3 regions of the Dickeya lacustris genome follow, and region 1 is predicted to be linked to each of the others. Evidence: predicted binding sites of a transcription regulator. Region 1 holds the regulator's gene; each other region holds the start of a gene.
The links. The regulator Fur, encoded in region 1, represses iron uptake genes when iron is present. The targets are predictions, from matches to a motif close to ATAATAATGAGAACNACTATCAA.
Positions count from the first base shown of each region.

Region 2: the regulator Fur is predicted to act here: its motif matches at 3,687-3,709, upstream of O1Q98_RS07665 (Nramp family divalent metal transporter).
Region 3: the regulator Fur is predicted to act here: its motif matches at 1,250-1,272, upstream of exbB (tol-pal system-associated acyl-CoA thioesterase).

Region 1 is NZ_CP114280.1:3,950,599-3,958,102, reverse strand. Features, by position in the region: gene ybfF (esterase) at 1-655, shown strand, start outside; gene ybfE (LexA regulated protein) at 937-1,218, shown strand; gene O1Q98_RS17885 (methyl-accepting chemotaxis protein) at 1,530-3,221, opposite strand; gene fldA (flavodoxin FldA) at 3,672-4,199, shown strand; gene fur (ferric iron uptake transcriptional regulator) at 4,648-5,094, shown strand; gene glnS (glutamine--tRNA ligase) at 5,181-6,839, opposite strand; gene nagE (N-acetylglucosamine-specific PTS transporter subunit IIBC) at 7,022-7,504, opposite strand, start outside.
Region 2 is NZ_CP114280.1:1,703,306-1,710,809, forward strand. Features, by position in the region: gene maeB (NADP-dependent oxaloacetate-decarboxylating malate dehydrogenase) at 1-1,251, opposite strand, end outside; gene nudK (GDP-mannose pyrophosphatase NudK) at 1,644-2,228, opposite strand; gene O1Q98_RS07665 (Nramp family divalent metal transporter) at 2,401-3,639, opposite strand; gene grpE (nucleotide exchange factor GrpE) at 3,994-4,581, opposite strand; gene nadK (NAD(+) kinase) at 4,744-5,622, shown strand; gene recN (DNA repair protein RecN) at 5,706-7,367, shown strand; gene bamE (outer membrane protein assembly factor BamE) at 7,479-7,504, shown strand, end outside.
Region 3 is NZ_CP114280.1:2,113,078-2,120,581, reverse strand. Features, by position in the region: gene metC (cystathionine beta-lyase) at 1-1,092, opposite strand, end outside; gene exbB (tol-pal system-associated acyl-CoA thioesterase) at 1,547-2,269, shown strand; gene exbD (TonB system transport protein ExbD) at 2,274-2,693, shown strand; gene O1Q98_RS09600 (substrate-binding domain-containing protein) at 2,881-3,900, opposite strand; gene O1Q98_RS09595 (glycoside hydrolase family 32 protein) at 3,950-5,362, opposite strand; gene O1Q98_RS09590 (sucrose-specific PTS transporter subunit IIBC) at 5,375-6,745, opposite strand; gene O1Q98_RS09585 (carbohydrate porin) at 6,818-7,504, opposite strand, start outside.

The DNA of each region.
Region 1 (7,504 bases):
GCAAAAACATCATGATATCTTGCAGATAGACTTACGAAATCACGGCCTCTCGCCCCGTTCGCCAGAGATGAATTACGCCGTTATGGCGCAGGATGTACAAGAGCTTATCGAAGAATTAGGGTTACAACGCGTCATTCTTGTCGGTCATTCGATGGGCGGGAAAGTGTCTATGGCCCTTAGCGCATCGCTCGGCGAGCGCATTGCATGTATTGTGGCCATTGATATCGCGCCAGTTGACTATCAGGTTCGCCGCCACGATAACGTCTTTGCCGCCCTCCGCGCCGTCAGCGATGCCGGTATAACACAACGCGCCGAAGCCGCTGATGCCATGCGCCGCCATCTGGCGGACGACGAGGGCGTAATACAGTTTCTGCTGAAATCTTTTCAACAAGGCGAGTGGCGTTTTAACGTCCCCGTATTGTGGGATCAATACATGCATATTGTTGGCTGGGAAGAGATTACGCCCTGGCCCGGCCCTATTCTCTTTATTCGCGGCAGCCTCTCACCTTACCTTGACGATGAACATCGCCAGGCGCTATTGCGTCAATTCCCCAATGCCAAAGCACATGTGGTTAGCGGCGCTGGCCACTGGGTACACGCAGAAAAACCCGACGCCGTTCTGCGCGCGATTCACCGCTTTCTTGACACGCACTAAGCCGCGTTTGCCACTCGCTGCGGCCACTCGTCTTTCAAGGATGACACTGGTGTTCCTCCCTCGCTTAAATACGGGATGAACGCCAGTAAACCGTTGTCGCCGCTACAACGGCTGAGGTATGATGGCGCGCGCAGTAAGGAACGGCTGGCTGGCCGCTTGCATCATTAACCACATTTCATCAAAACACCAACACACATCAACTGCTGTCGATGACCTGAACAGAGGCAAAAACCGCAGTCGTGTTTGGCGTTTTGGCCGGATTTCTTGCACGACCACTACCTATGGCAAAAGAACAAACGGATCGCACTACGCTTGATCTGTTCGCGAATGAGCGCCGACCAGGGCGGCCCAAAACAAGTCCGCTCTCTCGCGACGAACAGCTGAGAATTAATAAACGCAACCAATTGCGGCGTGACCGGGTGCGTGGGTTACGGCGCGTTGAATTAAAAATCAACAGCGAGGCGGTAGATATTCTCAATGCGCTGGCAGAAAAACAAAATATCAGCCGCAGTGAACTCATTGAGCAGATGTTGTTGGCACAGTTGGCAGATAAACAAGATTAACACCGCCCATTCATGCGCCGGGCGCTGTTAGTTGAGGCAGTGGGTTATTCGAGTGGTAATGTATTCGAGTGGTGAGTTATTCGGATAGCGGTGTATTCGACCAGTTAGACACAGACAGGGCCATAAACTAACGCATGTCACTGACATATGGCCGAGTTGCGGTGACGTCCCTTTCCTTCTATTTATAAACCCAACGCAATTTATAAACGCAACACGGTTTATAAACGCAACGTAATCTATAAAACCCAAGGCGAGAATACCGCTTTTTCAGGCGTCATCCGTGACGCCAACTCCACTCATGCCTTATTGCCTCAGAATGTTTCCCAGTTATCCGCGCCTTTCGCACTTCGAGCGGTCGTCGCGGGCAGTGCTTTACTGGCCGGGGCCGCCACCGCTTTGGGAGCAGCCGGACGCTCGCGTCTCGCCATACCAGCGCCAGCGTTATCTTCTGTCAAACGGAATACGGAAACCGCTTCGGTCAGCACCATCGCCTGCTCTTCCAGCGAACGGGTTGCCGCAGAAGCCTGTTGCACCAGCGCGGCGTTTTGTTGCGTTACTCCGTCCATTTCCGTAATAGCCAATCCCGCCTGAGCAATACCTTTGCTTTGTTCATCGGATGCTGTGGCAATCTCAGACATGATATCGGTTACGTTGGTGACAGCTTTGACGATGTCACTCATGGTAGTACCGGCATCGGCCACCAGATTAGAGCCGTTATCGACACAGCGTACAGATTCAGCAATCAGCCCTTCAATCTCTTTGGCCGCCTGCGCGCTGCGCTGTGCCAGACTTCTGACTTCGCCCGCAACCACCGCAAATCCACGCCCCTGCTCGCCCGCACGCGCCGCTTCCACAGCAGCGTTCAGCGCCAGAATATTCGTCTGGAAAGCAATCCCATTGATAACGCTGGTTATTTCAGCAATTTTCTTCGAGCTGCCGGAGATTTCCGCCATGGTTTTCACCACGTTATCAACCAACTCGCCACCTTTACTGGCCGTTTGCGATGCCTGACGCGCTAACTGGCTCGCGTGGCTGGCATTTTCTGCGTTTTGTTTCACCGTGGACGTTAACTGCTCCATACTTGCAGCGCTCTCTTCCAGCGCCGCCGCCTGAGACTCCGTGCGGGAGGCCAAATCGTTATTGCCTGACGCTATCTCTGACACGCCTTGATAAATAGACTCTGCGCTGTGACGAATGGTGCTAACGGTATTCGCTAAACTGCTCTGCATATGCCGCAATAGCGGAAACAGTTTACCGACACAGTTGTTACCAAAATCCAGAATTGGCTTACTTAAACGGCCATCGGCAATGACCTGGAAATGATCGCGCAGATCATTCAACGGCCGCACCAGATAGGCCACCAGATAACGATCTGTCAGAAACAGCATCACTAAACCGGCAATCAACCCCGCCAGCAGAATGGTTTGTCCAACGCCTGTAATGCTCTGAAGCCGCGCACCGGCATCCACAAACATCGCTGACCCTGCTTTATTAAACGCAGTAAAGGACGTGTTAAACTGGCGGCTAAAAGCGGGCACGATATCTTTGGCGTATTTATCGTACTCATCGAATTTTTTATCCGCCGCACGCTGGAACATTGGGTCAACACCCTGAGTGATCAGGTTGCCCCAGTCACGAATCACCGCCTCGACCAGCTCTTGTGACATGCCTGCATGGTCAATCTTTTTAAATGCTTCAAGGTTGGATTTCAGTAAGTCCAGCGCCGCCTGAGCGGACTTTTGCTGCTCATCGGCCTTTTGATTGTCATTGCTCTGGCGGTAATCAATCGCCCTCGCCAGGCGCGTTACCATGCGGAAATATTGATCGTTACCCGTGTTAACCAAGTCCATATTATTGACCAGCAATGCGCTGGTTTTGGACGTTTCGTTCATGGTTCGAAATGAGTACATGGTATAGACCGAAACCGCAATCCATAACACACAGAAGACACCAAGCACCCAGAGCATCGCGGTGCGGATGGCTATATTTTTCAGGAATTGCATAGTTGACTCCATACGTGAGCTATTGGTCGGGTAAGACATGTTGTGGTAGATGCAACGAAACAGACGTCACGCAAACAGGGTTGACAGAATTTATTATGGTCGTCGTTTTGTAAAAAACATTGCTGCACACTTACATTTCATAGAAGCACTATGTTCTGTAATCGTCAAAAACAAAGGAACATTTAGATCGTGATATCCGTTTAAAAGCTAATATAAATTATATATTTTTTTAATTATCCACATTTTCAGTTATATAGTTCAACCATGGTATTTTAAAAAAATTAAAAAAACATTAAGGCGAAGGTTAAAAAACAGGCAAATCGCTGACTTCCGCCATTTGCTTCTGTGGTTACAGATACACGTTTATCCATCAGAGTGTGTCTGCTATGATTAGCGCATAGCGGGTAACGCAGAAACCATACCCTTAAGAATCAAGAGGTTATTATATCTATGGCTCTCATAGGCATTTTTTTTGGCAGTGACACAGGCAATACTGAAAATATTGCCAAAACTCTCCAGCAGCATCTGGGCAGCGACGTTGCCGAGCTACACGATATTGCCAAAAGCAGCAAGGAAGACCTTGAACGTTTTGACATCCTGCTGCTGGGCATTCCAACCTGGTATTACGGTGAAGCACAGTGTGATTGGGATGACTTTTTCCCAACGCTTGAAGAGATTGATTTTGAAGGTAAATTGGTCGCACTTTTCGGGTGTGGCGACCAGGAAGATTATGCAGAATACTTCTGCGATGCCATGGGGACAATCCGTGACATCATCGAACCGCGCGGCGCGACGATTGTCGGTCACTGGCCAACGCAGGGCTATTACTTTGAAGCGTCGAAAGGTCTGGCCGATGACAACCATTTTATCGGTCTGGCGATTGACGAAGACCGTCAGCCGGAATTGACTGGCGAGCGTGTTAGCACGTGGGTCAAACAAATCAGCGAAGAACTGAACCTGAAAGCATTGCTGGCCTAAGCCAGAACGGGGCTCTGCGCGACTGTCACCCAGAGCCCCGCTGTTTACCCGCATACAAATTATTCGCATGCAGAGGTTGGTGGGGCACAACTCGCTGAATCATCGGGTTTGTTATTATCGGCATTGGTAAAAAAGGCAAATGCCAAAATAGCGATAGATAAAAACTATCGCAATCAGTTGTACAATTTTTTAACTTTTTTCCCCGGCAAGGTACACTATCCACATGTTTGGCCGTATCGCACCTTGCACTTCTCTTGCCATACAACCTGCGTTTTGCCACAAAGAACACAAAAAACAGCGAGTTGGTGAGTATTATATTGTAAAAGTTCGGTGGTTTTCATTTTAACGCCACAGTTCTATAATTGATGCGCTGTGACCTTTTTTAAGCCAACCGACGACATCAGGCTTATAGCCTCCCAGATAAAGCACGTAACAGGACTAAATCCGCATGACTGACAACAACACCGCATTAAAAAAGGCTGGCCTGAAAGTAACGCTTCCGAGACTGAAAATTCTGGAAGTGCTTCAGGACCCTCAATGCCACCACGTCAGTGCGGAAGATTTATACAAGAAACTGATTGATATGGGCGAGGAAATCGGCCTTGCCACTGTTTATCGCGTACTGAATCAGTTTGATGATGCAGGTATTGTTACCCGCCACAACTTTGAAGGCGGCAAATCCGTTTTCGAGCTGACTCAGCAGCACCACCATGATCACCTGATTTGTCTGGATTGTGGCCGAGTCATTGAGTTTAGTGATGAGTCAATTGAAGCTCGTCAGCGTGAGATTTCCGAAAAATATGGCATCAAACTGACCAACCACAGTTTGTATCTTTACGGCCATTGCAGCAACGGCGATTGCCGTGAAGATGAAAGCGCACACGACGGGCGTTAATCACACAAACGGTACGCCGAATTACTGCACAAAAAAATAAAACCGCCTCGGCGGTTTTATTTTTAGTTCGCATCGCGGGCAACGTTTTAACCGGCCCAACTATCACGCAGACCTACCGTGCGATTGAACACCAGATTATCCGCGCTTGAATAGAGACGATCGGCGCAGAAATACCCTTCGCGTTCAAATTGATAAGCCTTCTCAACCGGGGCCTCACGCAAGCTTGCCTCAACAACCCCCTCAACCACTTTCAACGAATCCGGGTTGATAGTGGAGAGAAAATCGTCCGCAGCGCCTGGGTTAGCTACGCTGAACAAGCGATCGTACAAACGGAACTGAGCCGGTACAGCATGCGACGCCGACACCCAGTGAATAACGCCTTTTACTTTGCGCCCATCTGCCGGATCTTTACTCAGCGTTTGCGAATCATAGCTGCAATAGATAGCCGTGATTACGCCTTGCTCATCTTTCTCAATGCGTTCGGCCTTAATGACATACGCATTGCGCAGACGCACTTCTTTACCAAGCACCAGACGTTTGTATTGCTTATTGGCTTCTTCACGGAAATCAGCGCGATCGATATACACTTCGCGGCTAAACGCTACCTGGCGCGTCCCCATCTCTGGGTTGTTGGGATGATTTGGCATCGCAAGCCACTCTTCATGCCCTTCAGGTAAGTTCTCAATCACCACCTTGACGGGGTCGAGCACTGCCATGGCACGTGGGGCGCTCTCATTCAAATCGTCGCGAATGCAAGACTCCAGAGCGGCCATTTCCACGGTGTTGTCCTGCTTGGTCACACCGATACGGCGGCAAAACTCACGGATAGACGCAGCGGTATAGCCACGACGACGCAAGCCGGAAATCGTCGGCATACGCGGGTCATCCCACCCTTCGACGACTTTCTCGCTCACCAACAGATTCAGTTTACGCTTAGACATCACCGCGTATTCCAGATTCAGGCGAGAAAACTCATACTGACGAGGATGCGCCGGAATCGTGATGTTATCCAGCACCCAATCATACAGGCGGCGGTTATCCTGAAATTCCAGTGTACACAATGAATGCGTAATCCCTTCCAGCGCATCGGAAATGCAGTGGGTAAAGTCATACATTGGGTAGATGCACCATTTGTTGCCGGTCTGGTGATGCTCGGCAAACTTGATGCGGTATAACACCGGGTCACGCATCACGATAAACGGTGAGGCCATATCGATTTTGGCGCGCAGGCAAGCAGTGCCTTCGGCAAAATCACCGGCGCGCATTTTTTCAAACAACGCCAGGTTCTCTTGCACACCGCGATCGCGATATGGACTATTTTTCCCGGCGGTCGTCAGCGTACCGCGATATTCACGAATCTGCTCAGGCGTCAATTCATCGACATAGGCCAGGCCTTTATTAATCAGCTCAACCGCATAAAGGTACAACTGGTCGAAATAATTAGATGAATAGCGGACTTCGCCACTCCATGAAAACCCCAGCCATTGCACGTCATGTTTGATGGATTCGACGTATTCAATGTCTTCCTTCACTGGGTTCGTGTCATCAAAGCGCAGATTGCACTGACCGCTGTAATCCTCTGCGATACCAAAATTCAGGCAGATAGATTTTGCATGGCCAATATGCAGATAACCGTTTGGCTCCGGCGGGAAACGAGTCTGTATATGCTCATGCTTACCAGAAGCCAGATCTTCATCAATAATCTGACGAATAAAGTTGGTTGGGCGGGCTTCAGCCTCACTCATGTTTGGTTCCTCAAAATACGAAAAAACAACCCATAACCGCTAATGATCCAACAAGCCACGCTTTGAAACAACCGTTTGTTTCACGAAAGTTTAAGATAAAAAAACGGAGCCCATGGTTCACATGCACTCCGTTTTCACGTTTAACACTCAGCGAACGCGCGGTAGGCGCGAATCAGACAACGTCAATCCGCTATCGTCGATGAAACATCACGCAACGCTGCGGCAATACTCTCAGCCTGTGTTCCAACCACAATTTGCACACTCTGCTTATTAAGACGAATCACCCCAGCCGCACCGAGCTGGCGAGCGGCGGTTTCATCCACCAGCGCAGAATCTTTCACGCTCAGGCGCAAACGAGTAATACAGGCATCAATGCCAGTCAGATTATTTGCCCCGCCAATCGCCTGTAAATATCCCTGCGCTATCGCCTGGCTGCTTGCAGCGCCTGCCGGAGCCTGCGCTGGCGCCGCATCCGAGCCCGTTTCACGCTCACGCCCTGGCGTCATCAGGTTAAAGCGAGTAATGGTGAAGCGGAAAACCAGATAATAAATAACGAAAAAGACGAAACCTTGCAGCAGCAACATGTACCAATGCGTCGCCAGCGGATTGCGAGAAGAAAGCACCAGGTCAACCAAACCGGCACTGAAACCAAAACCTGCGATCCA
Region 2 (7,504 bases), 2.1 Mb from region 1:
GACGTACTCGTCAAAATTCGCAATCGGACGGGTGGCAACACCGGAGTCCATCGCCGCTTTCGCTACCGCTGGCGCAATCTTGATGATAAGGCGTGGGTCAAACGGTTTCGGGATGAGATATTCCGGGCCAAACGACAGATCCTGATCGCGATAGGCCGAGGCCACCACTTCACTCTGCTCGGCTAAGGCAAGCTCGGCAATGGCGTGGACGCAAGCCAGTTTCATCTCTTCGTTAATGGTGGTCGCGCCAACATCCAGCGCACCACGGAAGATGAACGGGAAACACAGCACATTGTTGACCTGATTCGGGTAATCCGAACGACCGGTACAGACAATCGCATCCGGGCGCACCGCTTTCGCCAACGGTGGCAGGATTTCCGGTTCCGGGTTCGCCAGCGCCATAATCAGCGGGCGCGGGGCCATGGTTTTGACCATATCCTGCGTCAGCACGCCGGGGCCGGAGCAGCCAAGGAAAATATCGGCATTCGGGATCACATCCGCCAACGTGCGGCTGCCGTTATCGTCAATGGCATAAGCGGCCTTGGTTTCTGCCATGTTGGCTTCACGGCCTTTATAAATCACCCCACGGGAATCACACACCGTGATGTTTTCACGCTTAAGGCCAAGCGCCACCAGCAAATTCAGGCAGGCAATCGACGCCGCACCGGCACCGGACACCACCAGACGGACATCGCCAATCTGTTTTTCCACCACGCGCAGGCCGTTTAGTACAGCAGCGGTACAGATAATCGCCGTGCCGTGCTGGTCATCATGAAATACCGGAATTTTCATGCGCTCGCGCAGTTTCTGCTCGATGTAGAAACACTCCGGCGCTTTGATATCTTCCAGGTTGATACCACCGAACGTCGGTTCCAGTGCCGCTATCACGTCAATCAGTTTATCCGGGTCTTGCTCATCCACTTCGATGTCAAACACATCTACGCCGGAGAATTTCTTAAACAGGACGCCTTTGCCTTCCATCACCGGTTTACCGGCCAACGCACCGATATTCCCTAATCCTAATACCGCCGTACCGTTAGAGATAACCGCCACCAGATTGCCACGGGCAGTATATTTGTACGCCGCCAGCGGATCGTCTGCGATTTCGAGACAGGGAGCCGCCACGCCAGGCGAATAGGCCAGCGCCAAGTCACGCTGCGTGGCCAGCGGTTTGGTAGGGGAAACCTGTATTTTCCCCGGCACCGGATACTGGTGGAAATCCAATGCGCTTTGTTTGAGTTGTTCGTCCATAGTTCATTACCTTGTCTTATTGCTTTCAGTAGGGTAGTCACCTACCCAGTTTAGCGTGTCTGCGTTTTGCCAAACTATGAAGCATTACAAAATACGCGCCGGAATACTGCTTAATATAATTAATTAACGAGGCTGAAAATCAGCCACTCTATTGCAGGAGTAAGGCGAAAGAGTGCTGATATATCAATCAACTAGCCTGGAGAATCAGAACAGAAGCATCACGAGCGTCATCAGGCGTAAATTCGCCTGACCGCGTGATAAAAGCAGGTGGAGAGAATCGGTTCTCAGTAAAAAAGCGCCACCATCGCGCGCGATACGCGCAGTGGCGACTTTAGCGGGCATGCCACGTCAGGAAACAGGCCAGACACAGCGCTGGCAGGGTTAAATATGCATTAACGCGTTGAATTGAACCAACCGCTGATAAAGGCATGCTGCAATAACATGATGGTTTTACCATCGCGAATACGACCGTCTTTGATCATTGCCATCGCTTCAGTAAACGGTAATTCCAGCACTTCAATGTCTTCATCCTCCACCCCGCCACCGTGGAAACGTTTTTGCGCATCGTCATATTCCGCCGCAAAGAAATGTACCAGCTCCGTCACGCCACCAGGCGACATATAGGCTTCAAACAACTTCTCAACCTCACCTATTTCGTAACCGGTTTCTTCTATTGCCTCATTGCGAATGCACTGCTCTGGCGATAAATCATCCAACAGACCGGCGCATGCCTCCAGCAACATTCCACTGTCGTTGCCGTTAAGATAAGTGGGCATGCGGAATTGACGTGTCAGCACCACCGTCGCCTTGGCGCGGTTATACAGCAGAATGGTCGCCCCGTTGCCACGATCATACACTTCACGTACCTGTCGTACCGTATCGCCATTTTTTCTCTTTAAATCAAATACATATTTATGAAGAACAAACCAGTGATCGGATAACAGCTTCTTTTCAAGCACAGTAATAGGTGCAGACATAGGGGTATCCCGGTAACAAAATTCAACATCAGATAATAGCCCTGCCCCAGCGGGAATGCACTTTTCATCCAATGAAAAATAAAAGCGCGAGGCACAACGCTCAACTCACTATAAAAACAAACGCCTTCACATCAGTTGTGAAGGCGTCATTCACCCATCCGCTTAGGTAAACTTACTTACCCAATAAGGTATCTACGATCAAATACAAGTTCAGCGTCACAACCAGGCAAACAATCAGCTTGCCACTGTTTTGTACCAAACGGGTATTCACAAGGTTTCCCATCAGTTCACGGTTGCCGGTAAATGCCAACAGCGGGATGAGCGCCAACGCAATACCGAAACTCAGCAGGACCTGGCTTAACACCAATACCCTGGTTGGGTCCATACCAGAGAGAATCACAATGAAAGACGGTAGCATTGTGACAACCCGACGCAGCCACAGAGGAATATGAAAGCGTACAAATCCCTGCATCACCACCTGGCCTGCCAAAGTACCGACGACGGTAGAAGACAGCCCCGCGACAACCAGGCTTAAACCAAAAATCGTGGCGGCCGCTTGTCCCAATAACGGTTTCAACGTCAAATAGGCTTGATCGAGTTCAGCAACAGAAGTATTGCCGCTAAAGTGAAACGCGGCCGCCGCCGTCGCCATCATGGCCAGATTCACAAAACCGGCAATCGTCATCGCCACGGCAACATCGACCTTGGTTGCGCTATAGCGTTCAGCGCGAGTGACATGACTTTGCTGTTGGGTGAGCGAAGAGTGCAGGTAAATCACATGCGGCATGATAGTGGCGCCCAGCACGCCAGCAGCCAGAAGCACCGCATCCGAATTCGGCAGGCTCGGCACCATCATGCCGGTTGTCAGGGCTGCCAATTCTGGGCGAGAAAAAATCAGCTCAACAATATAAGCCGCAGCAACAAACAGCAGTAAACCACCAATCACCATTTCCAGTGGTTTCTGACCACGTTGCTGCAACATCAGGATCAAAAACGTGGCAATACCCGTCAGAATCGCGCCTTCAAGTAACGAAACGCCTAACAATAGCTTAAAGCCCATTGCCGCGCCGACAAACTCGGCCAGATCAGTTGCCATTGCAATGATTTCGGCCTGAACCCAATAGGCGAAAACCGCCGGTTTAGGAAAGCGATCGCGAATATGCTCGGCCAGATTCTTACCGGTGGCGATACCCAATTTAGCCGACAACAATTGGATTAGCATCGCCATCAGGTTCGCCCACACAACCACCCAAAGCAGTTGGTAGCCATACGCCGCGCCGGACTGAATATTGGTGGCAAAGTTACCCGGATCGATATACCCGATCGCCGCGATAAATGCCGGCCCCATCAGGGAAAGCTTGAGCTTTCTTGACGTACGGCTGACTGATTCCACTACACGACTCCCCGGCATATGAGTAACCCTTCTAATGCTATTGTTGTTTTACTACTCTCGCAAAGTTGATAATGATTATCAAGTGCATTTAGAACGGAAGTGATGATTGCTCTGATAGGTAATGATAATGAAGCATCTGTGTAATGAACGATACTCGTTTTAATACGTAAATATTAACAAAATATAAACAAAAAAGCACTGATGTGCCATTCCTTTAAGGGCTATAAACAAAAAGAAAAACCGGGCAAGTGCAAACGCCAAATAACCGCGACGCGCAGTAAGACCACGATGGGTTGAAAATGAAACGGGGTAGAACGAAGAGGAAAACACAGGGGCACGCAGGCGGCACCCCTGGCAGCAGTGCGGAGTCGCTTATTCCGCCGCTTTAGAAACGGCGACCATCGCCGGACGCAACAGTCGGCCATTTAAGGTATAGCCTTTTTGCATCACCATCATGACGTGATTCGGTTCATGCTCGGCAGATGGCAACATGGTCATTGCCTGATGAATCTCAGGGTTAAAGGGCACATTAACCTCAGCGACCACCTCAATACCAAATTTCTGCACGGCAGACAGCATTGCTTTTAACGTCAACTCAACCCCTTCGATCATCGAGGAAAGGGCATCATTGGACTTATCAGCCATATCCAGCGCACGTTCAAGATTGTCGATAACCGGCAACATTTCACCGGCAAACTTCTCCAGTGCGAACTTATGTGCTTTTTCCACATCCAGCTCGGCGCGGCGACGCACGTTTTCCATCTCGGCACGGACACGCAACACACTTTCACGTTCACGCTGTTGCGCCTCGCCCAATTGCGCTTCCAGTTCAGCAATGCGTTCATTTCGCGGATCGGCCATGTCCGTCGTCTCTGGTTGCGCATCCGCTGATTGACCTTCCACTGCGTCCTTTTGATCGAAGACTTGCTCGTCAGGCGACTTCTGTTCTTTACTACTCATGAAATTCTCCGCGTTTTTCGCATTCATCTCGCTAGTTCGCTTATTATGGGGATCAAAACCGGGGTTTCAAGGGAACCACTCACATATTGTTAGCCAACTCTGCGGCCTAAAAATGTGAGTCTCCGGTGCTCTTATTGAGGACAACGCACCCACATGAACAGCATGAACAGATCGTTTAATTGCATCGGTATCGTCGGCCACCCACGCCACCCTAACGCACTAAGTACCCATGAGATGCTGTATCACTGGCTGCGTGAGCTGGGGTATCACGTCATGATAGAGCAACAGATCGCCCGCGAGTTGCATCTCAATGATGCCGACACCGGCAGCTTATCCGACATCGGCCAGCACGCTGACCTGGCTGTCGTTGTCGGAGGCGATGGCAACATGCTGGGGGCCGCGCGGGTACTGTCACGCTACGATATTGACGTTATCGGCGTTAATCGTGGCAACCTCGGTTTTCTGACCGATCTCGACCCTGACCACACTCAGCAACAACTCAGCGAAGTGCTGGCCGGTCGTTATCTGCGCGAACAGCGCTTTATGCTGGAAGCACAGATATGTCGCGCTAACCATCCCGGCAGTAGCAGCACCGCAATCAATGAAGTCGTGCTGCATCCGGGAAAAGTGGCGCACATGATTGAGTTTGAGGTCTATATTGACGACCGTTTCGCCTTTTCCCAGCGCTCTGACGGTTTGATTATCTCCACGCCGACAGGCTCAACGGCCTACTCGCTTTCCGGTGGCGGCCCTATCCTTACGCCCTCTCTGGATGCTATCGCTTTGGTGCCGATGTTCCCGCACACCCTTTCGGCTCGCCCATTGGTCATCAATAGCAGCAGCACTATCCGCCTGAAGTTCTCGCACATCACACAAGATTTGGAAATTAGCTGCGATAGCCAAATCTCACTGCCGGTTCAGGAAGGCGCTGAAGTGTTAATTCAACGTAGCCAGTACCACCTTAATTTAATTCACCCAGAAAATTACAGCTATTTCAATACGCTAAGTAGCAAGCTAGGTTGGTCTAAAAAATTATTCTGAAAGTCGCCATCCGCTATTTACTGTATAAAAAACCAGTTTATACTGTACGTAATCACAGTTGTTGTTACCTACAGGAAACGATCATGCTGGCGCAACTCACAATCAGTAACTTCGCCATTGTACGCGAACTGGAAATTGATTTTCAGGCAGGGATGAGCGTCATTACCGGGGAAACCGGAGCGGGTAAATCCATTGCGATTGATGCCCTGGGGCTTTGCCTTGGCAACCGCTCCGATGCCAACATGGTGCGTCCTGGCGCGTCCAGGGCCGATCTTTGCGCTCGCTTTTCGGTGTCTGATACACCAGCAGCGTTACGTTGGCTGGAGCACAACCAGCTTGATGACAGCAATGAGTGCCTGCTGCGGCGTGTGATCAGCGCCGATGGCCGCTCACGTGCGTTTATCAATGGCACGGCGGTTCCGTTATCACAGCTACGTGAGTTAGGTCAGCACCTTATTCAGGTGCATGGGCAACACGCACACCAATTGCTATTAAAATCAGATTATCAGCGTCACCTGCTTGATGCTTATGCCGATGAGCCGCAATTGCTGGCCAGCATGCGTCAAGCCTGGCTGCAATGGCACCGTAGTTGCCAGGCGCTGACACAGCACCAGCAAGCCAGCATCGAGCGAGAAGCGCGCAGAGAATTGCTGCAATATCAACTCAAAGAGTTGAATGAATTCGCCCCGCAAGCCGGAGAATACGAACAAATTGATGCCGAATATAAACGGCTTGCAAATAGCGGCCAGCGCTTGTCTCTCAGCCAACATGCGTTACAGCTTCTTAGCGAAAGCGAAGACCATAACTTGCTCAGTATGCTGCACAGCGCAAAACACCAGCTCACCGAACTCATAACCCTGGATGAGAAACTCTCAGGGGTACTCACTATGCTTGAAGAGGCCAGTATCCAGATTAGTGAAGCCAGTGATGAGCTACGCCATTATTGTGACAGGATGGAGCTTGATCCTATTCGCCTGTATGAGTTAGAGCAGCGTCTGTCACGCCAACTGATGTTGTCACGTAAACACCATGTTAGCGCACAAGAACTCCCTGCATTCCATCAGCAATTGCTTGATGAGCAGCGCCAGTTGGAACAACAAGACAGCGACCATGACGCTCTCAATCTCGCCGTCGAAGAGCATTACAAACAGGCATGCCATATCGCCGCGCAGTTACACCAACGCCGCTGTCAACATGCAGAAGAATTGGCCCACTTAATTACAACGCATATGCACGATCTGGCAATGCCACATGGCCATTTTACAATTGATGTCACGTTAAACCCGAACACGCTGGCCGCTCATGGAGCCGACCACATCGAATTCCGAGTCACCACGAATCCAGGCCAACCCCATCAACCCTTGGCCAGGGTAGCCTCGGGTGGTGAGTTATCTCGAATCGCGCTCATTATTCAGGTTATCGCAGCAAGAAAAATGGAAACACCCGCGCTGATTTTTGATGAAGTCGATGTGGGCATCAGTGGGCCAACTGCTGCCATCGTGGGCAAAATGCTGCGTCAGCTCGGCCTCTCCACTCAGGTCATGTGCGTCACACATTTGCCGCAAGTGGCTGGATGCGGCCATCACCATTATTTCGTCAGTAAGCACACCGATGGCGAAGTCACTGAAACCCTCATGCAGTTACTTGGAAAACGTGAACGGCTACAAGAACTCGCACGATTACTTGGTGGGTCTGCCGTAACAAAAAATACGCTGGCTAATGCCAGAGAGCTATTAGCGGCATAGTGAAGGTCAACTTTTTCGAATTCGCATTGTCTTACAGGCATCTTGCAGGTTTTCAAGTCAGGCAAGGTCTATTATCATCTGCAACCTATGCCCTTAAGGAATCTAATCACTATGCGCTGTAAAACGCTGACTGTCGT
Region 3 (7,504 bases), 1.8 Mb from region 1:
AACGCCACCAGCCGGGCGAATCGCCGCCAGCTCGTCAGGCTGGTTGGCCAGAATGAGTGATTCAAAGCCGCCCCAGGAGTAGGCCATGCGGAAATGGCTAAAGTTATCAAGGTAGTTCGCCAGTTGAGAGGGGCTGAGTTTTTCCCGTAGCACAAACGAGAATAAGCCGTTGCTGCCGCTGAAATCTCGTGTGAAAAACGCATGGCCTTTACAGCCCGGCAGCGCCGGATGATTCACCACCGCCACTTCAGGGCGCGCTGCCAGCCAGTGCGCGATACGTAGTCCGTTTTCCTGATGTTGCTGCAAGCGCACCCCTAGCGTACGCAAGCCTCGGCTTGCCATGTAGGCACTGTCTGCATCGGCCATTTGGCCCATCAGGTAGGATTGTTCGCGTAATTGATCCCAGCAGCGGGCATTGGCAACCGCCGTGCCTAACATGGCATCGGAGTGCCCGATAATATACTTGGTGGCTGACTGAATCGAGATATCCACGCCAAGCGCCAGCGGTTGGAACAGCACCCCTGCCGCCCAGGTGTTGTCTATCATGATGACAATGTCAGGGTTAACGCGACGCACAGCGGCGACAATCGCCGGAACGTCTTGCACTTCCATGGTAATGGAGCCGGGAGACTCGAGAAACACCACGCGTGTGTTGGGTTGAATCAGCGAGGCGATATTGTCGCCAATCATCGGGTCGAAAAAGGTGGTGCTGATGTTCATTTTGCCCAGCACTTTGTTACAAAAATCCTGCGTCGGTTCGTAGGCGGAACCGGTGACTAACAGGTGATCGCCTGCGCTAACAAATGCGGTGATGGCGTTGGCAATCGCGGCTGCGCCACAGGGGTAGAGCGCACAACCGGCACCGCCTTCAAGCTCGGTCATGGCGTCTTGTAACGCAAAATGGGTCAGGGTGCCACGGCGACCATAAAACAGCGCGCCTTTGGCGCGGTTAATCGTGGCGTGTTTTTTTTCCTGCACGCTATCAAAAACCAAAGAAGAGGCGCGTTGAATCACCGGGTTGACTGCGCCTTGGGTCACGCGCTTGCTGCGTCCGGCAGCCACCAGCGTGGTCGCAATTTTCTTACTTGTCATAAAACAATCACCTGTCACCTGTCGCTAAAACATGTTTGGCTATTTTTCTTTCGCTATTTCTTACGTTATCACGGCTGACAGGCGGTCGGGGCGGCTTTTTCCGCCAGATGAAGAGGTCTCATGCACATGGCTGACTGGCGAGCGGCAAAATACGCAAATAATAATGAGAACGACTATCAATTAATTCTGGGTTTGGTATCATTTTCGCCATCACAAGGGCGAACGGCCCGGAGTTATAGTCGAGATCATTTGGCGGAGGCACAGCGTGTATACGGCTGACAATACTATTAAGCAACGGGGTTCTTCAGTCTGGCACAAGTCCGGCAGCATGTTTCGGGCTGTGGCCTGTCGGCTGGGGGTCGTGGCGCTGTCAATCGTGATGGCAGGGCACGCAGTGGCGGCACCAGCCCCGGTACCCTTGGCCGTCGGCGCGCCGACGGCGACAGCCAACGGTATGATGCGCACGGATTTATCCGTCTGGGGAATGTACCAGCACGCTGATATCGTGGTGAAAACCGTCATGATAGGGCTGCTGTTGGCATCGGTCGTCACCTGGGCGATTTTCTTTAGTAAAAGTATCAGCCTGATGGCGGCGAAAAAGCGTATTCATCGCGAGCATCAGGCGTTGAGTGACGCACGCACATTCGATGACGCCACCGATATTGCCGGGGTGTTCACTCCAGGCAGCGTGACACTGCAATTATTGGCCGACGCCCGTAACGAACAAGAGCTCTCAGCCCGTTCAGATGACAATAGCGGTATTAAAGAGCGTACCGCTTTCCGCCTGGAACGCCGCGTTGCGGCAACCGGACGTCAGATGGGACGAGGCACCGGCTATCTGGCGACCGTTGGTGCCATCGCGCCGTTTATCGGTCTGTTCGGTACGGTGTGGGGCATCATGAACAGCTTTATTGGCATCGCCCAGTCGCAAACCACCAATCTGGCTGTGGTAGCGCCGGGGATTGCTGAAGCGCTGTTAGCCACCGCTATCGGGTTGGTGGCAGCGATCCCGGCCGTGGTGATTTATAATGTGTTCGCCCGCTGGACGGCCAGTTATAAAGCTATCGTGAGTGATGTGGCGGCACAGGTGCTACTGCTGCAAAGCCGTGATTTGGACATCGCCGCCAGTAACGGCATTCGTGTCTCAGCTCCGGCCCACACGCTGCGGGTAGGGTAACGCGATGGCGATACATTTAAACGACGGGCAGAGTGAAAACGGCGAAATGCATGATATCAACGTCACGCCGTTTATTGATGTCATGCTGGTGCTGTTGATTATCTTTATGGTGGCAGCACCGCTGGCAACGGTGGATGTACGCGTGAATTTGCCTGCCTCCAGCGCCACGCCGCAACCTCGCCCGGAAAAACCGGTATTCCTGACGGTCAAAGCGGATAAACAGCTTTATCTGGGCGATGACGCCATCAGCGAAGCGCTGTTGCCGCAGGCACTGGCGGCAAAAACGCAGGGTAATAAAGACACCACAATCTTTTTCCAGGCAGATAAAAGCGTGGATTATGAAACCCTGATGCGGGTGATGGATTCGCTGCGTGACGCGGGCTATCTCAAAATTGGCCTGATGGGGGCAGAGAAAGTACGCTGAGGCGAAGGTACGCTGGGGTGACAGAGCGTTGGGGTAAAAGAACGCTGAGGCGCGTATTCCCGGTGATGTCGCAGCAGCAGGGTTTGACATGGCAAGGTCTCGCGCTTGCTTAATCAGGGACGGCATTATCAGAACCACCGCTAACAGCGGTGGTTTTTTTATGTCTGAAGATAGCCCGACATGGCTGTCAGTGATGTAAGCCTGGGTAGCGCCAGTGCAGGCGTGTAGGAACATAGACCCGGCTTTCCGTCAGCGGTTGCCCGGCGATAAGCTGGTTTATCATCTCAAAGCTGTTGCGTGCCAGCGTTTCGCAATCCTGCGCAACGGTGTCGATTTTCATTGGCAGGCAATCAAACAGATAGTGGTCGTCAAAGCTGCATAAGCGCATATCACAATCCATGAGATTGTGTTGATTCAGGTAGCGCAGAACCCCTTCGAGTAGGCCGCAGGCGGCGGTAAACAGCGCCTTAGGCGGCCGCCCCAGTCTGGCGCACAGTTGCGCAAACATCTCATAACCGGCGCTGGAGTGGTAACTGCCATGGATAATCCACTCGGTCGGGCAGGCTAGCCCGGCGCGCTCCAGCCCAAGCTGAAACCCGGCCAGCCGGTCACGGGTCGGCGAGATTCGCGCCTGACCGCCGATGAAATAGAACTCATCCGGGCGCTGGCGTGCGATATTTTCCACCAGCGTTGCCGTTGACTCCACCGCTTCTGATACCACCATCGGCAACGAAGAGTCACCGATGACCCGGTCAAACTGCAATACTGGCAACTGTTGGTTGATCTTCTGATATTCAACGTCGCTTAACATGCTGGAGGCGACAATCAGGCCGTCTACCTGTCGTTGGATCAGGCTGTTGACGGCCATCATCTCCTGTGCGGCGTTCTCATCGGTACAGGCTATCAGTAGCTGTAAACCGGCCTCGCGACACAGGCACTCCAGCTCGCGGGAGATAACGGCAAATCCGTAGTTCGTCATTTCCGGCACCACCAACCCCAGCGTATTACTGCGGTTTGAGCGTAGGGAACGGGCATGAATGCTGGGCTGGTAACGCTGCTGTTGCGCCAGCGCCAGCACGCGGTCGCGGGTTTCATCTGACACCCGGAACTCTTTGCTGCGGCCGTTAAGCACCAGACTGGCGGTGGATTTCGACACGCCAGCCAGCCTGGCGATGTCGCTGATTGTGACGCGTTTGGTTGGTTTCACCGTGGTATCTTTTGCAAGTGCTGTGCCATCAATGGCATGAAAAGGAGTCCTATTCTATCACGCACGGGGCTAACAGCCAGTGCCGCAGCGTAATGTGCCCGGAACCACTGAAGCTGGCGGTGGCATCGCAATCAGGAAAATAACGCGATGACATTACCCCCTGACCATGGTTGATAAAAATTTCCACGCTAGAGCGGTCACATAATATGTGCAGATGATGCAGCGGGCCATCATGCCAGTAGCGGTGCTCCGGTTCATTGGTGCGCCGGTTACGGCGGCTTAACGTCAGGCGCTCACCGTCCCAGCACAGCACCATGATCCCGGCAAAATGAATCTGGAATTCACCTTGTGTCTCGAGCGTCAGCTCTGCGCTGCCTATTGGCAGAGCGGGCGCGTAGTCGGCCACGCCTTGCCACAGGTGCTCCAACTGGCGCAGCGTTTGCAATTCACGCGCGGGTTGTTGATATATTCTGCCCTCATGTAGCGTGAGCTCACGCGGGCAAGTCATGGTGTGGAGCCAGCCGTGGTTAAGGGTCGGCTGGCAGAACTCGTCCTGATCCGGTATGCCCATCCAGCCAAACAGTAGCCTTCTGCCGCTGTCATCACAGGTGGTTTGCGGGGCGTAGAATTCAAACCCGGCATCCAGCTCATGGAAGGCCTGATGGTCAAAGCGCGCGGTGGCGTAATCCAGCGCGCCGACGAAATAACCAGACTGATGCGTGTTGAGATTGCGCTCCTCTTCGGCAGGCAAACCTTGTGGGCAGCAGAGCAGCACGTCGGCCTCACCCAGCGTAAACAGATCCGGGCACTCCCACATGTAGCCAAACTCGCCCAGGCCATTTAGCCGCGAACCGGCAATCTCTCCCAGCAAATGCCAGTCACGCAGATCCGATGAGCGATAAAGCAAGATTTTACCTTGTAAATCGAGGTCTTGTGCGCCAAGCACCATGTACCAGTGGCCCTGATGCTGCCAGACTTTTGGGTCGCGCACATGGCCGGTATAGCCTGGCGGCAGCGATAATACCGGGCCGATTTTGTCAAAATCGCCCGCCGGGGTGGCATAAGCCAGACATTGATAAGCGGTGCGCGAACCGTCGTCATACTTCACATTACCGGTATACATCAGCGCTAACCGGTCGCCATCCACCACCGCCGAGCCGGAGTAACAGCCGTGGCTTTCATAGTCTTGTGCGGGCACCAGCGCCACCGGTTCGTGACGCCAGTGCACCAGATCCGCCGAGCTCCAGTGCCCCCAGAATTTGGCTCCGTGGGCGCAGGCCAGCGGGTTCCACTGATAAAACAGATGGTAGCGTCCTTTGTACTGTACAAAGCCGTTAGGATCGTTCATCAGCCCGACTAACGGCGACAGGTGCCACTGCGGCCGATACGGATCGTATGACTGTCGCGATGGCCCAGACATCAGCGAGTACGCCATGCGTTTTAACAGGTGGATTTCCTTCATGTGATGCGTGTCCTATGCGTTGTCCATTTTGTATTTCAGCAACAGCGAGAGCACAAAGGCACTGCCAAAAGCGATCACCATACCAATCAGGTAATTCAGCAGCGAACCAGGCTGTACGATAGCCAGCCCCGGCAAACCTGTCAGGCCGACAGCGGTCATGTTGACATGGTTGGCGACCACCCAGGCTCCGCCAAGCGCACCGCCGGTCAACGCCGCCAAAAACGGTTTGATAAAGCGCAGGTTGATACCGAAAATGGCCGCTTCGGTGATGCCAAGCAGACAAGAGAGCGCCGAAGGTACGGCAATGGCGCGGATTTTGCTGTCTTTCGTTTTGAAATACACTGCCAGACACGCACCGCCTTGCGCCACATTCGCCATGGCCCAGATAGGCAGCAAGAAGTTCACGCCGATTGACGGATTGCCCAACAGACCGGCTTCAATAGCGTGAAAACTGTGGTGAACACCGGTGATGACTATCGCGGAATACAGCCCGCCAAACAGCAACCCCGCCAGCCAACCTGCGTGGCTTATCAGTGAACTGAGCACCAATGAGATGCCATCGCCCAGCATGCGTCCGGCTGGGCCGATCACCAGCATGGCAACGAAACCGGAGATAATCACCGTCAAAAAAGGCGTGACGATGATATCCAGCGCGTTTGGCACCACGCGGCGCAGCCGTTTTTCCACCAGGCTCATAAACCAAACGGCCAACAGCACCGGGAACACCGTGCCCTGATAGCCTATCATCGCGAATTCCAGACCGAACAAATGCATGGTCTTGAAACCCCCGGCCACGCCCCAGGCGTTAGTGAGCGCCGGGTGAGTGAGAATGCCGCCCAGTGTCGCGCCCAGATACGGGTTGCCGCCAAACTCGCGCGCCGCCGTAAAACCAATCAGGACGGGCAGAATGATAAACGCCGCAGAGCTGAACATGTCCAGCATCACGAAAATGGCGCTACCGGCATCGACCCAGCCATAGGTCTTGATCATACCCAACAGGCCCATCAGCAGCCCGGAGGCCACAATCGCCGGAATAATCGGCACGAAAATGTTGGACAATAACCGGGCTAACCGCTGGAGCGGATTGAGTTTTTGCGCGGCCAGCGTCGCGGTATCACGGGTGCTGGCTTCGGTGATATCGGCGACCTGAATAAATTCCGCATACACTTTGTTCACCAGGCCTGAGCCAAAGATTATCTGCATCTGGCCTGCGTTCTGGAAACACCCTTTTACGCCTTCGAGTTTTTCGATAGCGGCTTTATCCGCCAGCCCGTCATCGTTTAGCACCAGGCGCAAGCGAGTGGCGCAGTGGGCGGCGCTGGCGATATTGTCCTTACCACCCAGTAACGGGAGCAGGGAGGCTGCAGTGGCACGAATATCCATACTATTCCTCATTATCAACAACCGATGGGCATATGTCCGTCACCGTCTGGCGGTGACGGGCCCCGTTAATGGTTAGAACCAGGTTTCCATCTGGACGCCGAAAGTCCATTCGCCGCCAGCTTTGAAACCGGTTGAGCCAAAGGCATCGCTGCTTGAGTAGTTATCCAACCGTTTATCCCAGTTCATGTAGCTGGTAAAAAAGCGCAATTCCGGGCGGCTGAAGAAATTGGCAATGTTGCCCACTTTGAACGTTGGCGCTACCGTCAGTTTATAAAACCCGCCGCTGACCTGATTACGTGCCAAATAGCTTTGAGGGTTCAAGTCCATATATTGATAGCTGCCTTCATACGCCATGGCGAAATTTTCGGTGATTTCCTGAATGAAGCGCGCATTAAATGTTATCCAGCGGTAATCATCACCCTGCACATAACGATCTTTACTGCTTTGCGCCAGAATTGTCGGGGCAAAGCTCCAGGTGTTATTCAACGCCGTGGTGCCATAGGTCGCCAGTCGCCAGGTGTTGGCGTTCTGCGTCAGGTTGCCGTCAGAGCCGATGCTCTTCACCTCGCCACCCAGCCCATGACCATAGAGCAACGCCACTTTGGATGTCCCATCGCGCAGGCCGTAGAAACTGTCGCCGTGCCAGGCCACCAGCGCGTGATAACCGCTATCACCGGCATTGGTGTTGGTGACGGCGTTGGCGCTGTTACGACCGGTGTTTTCCTTCACATCGTTGTTGCGCGCATGCAGGCCACTGAG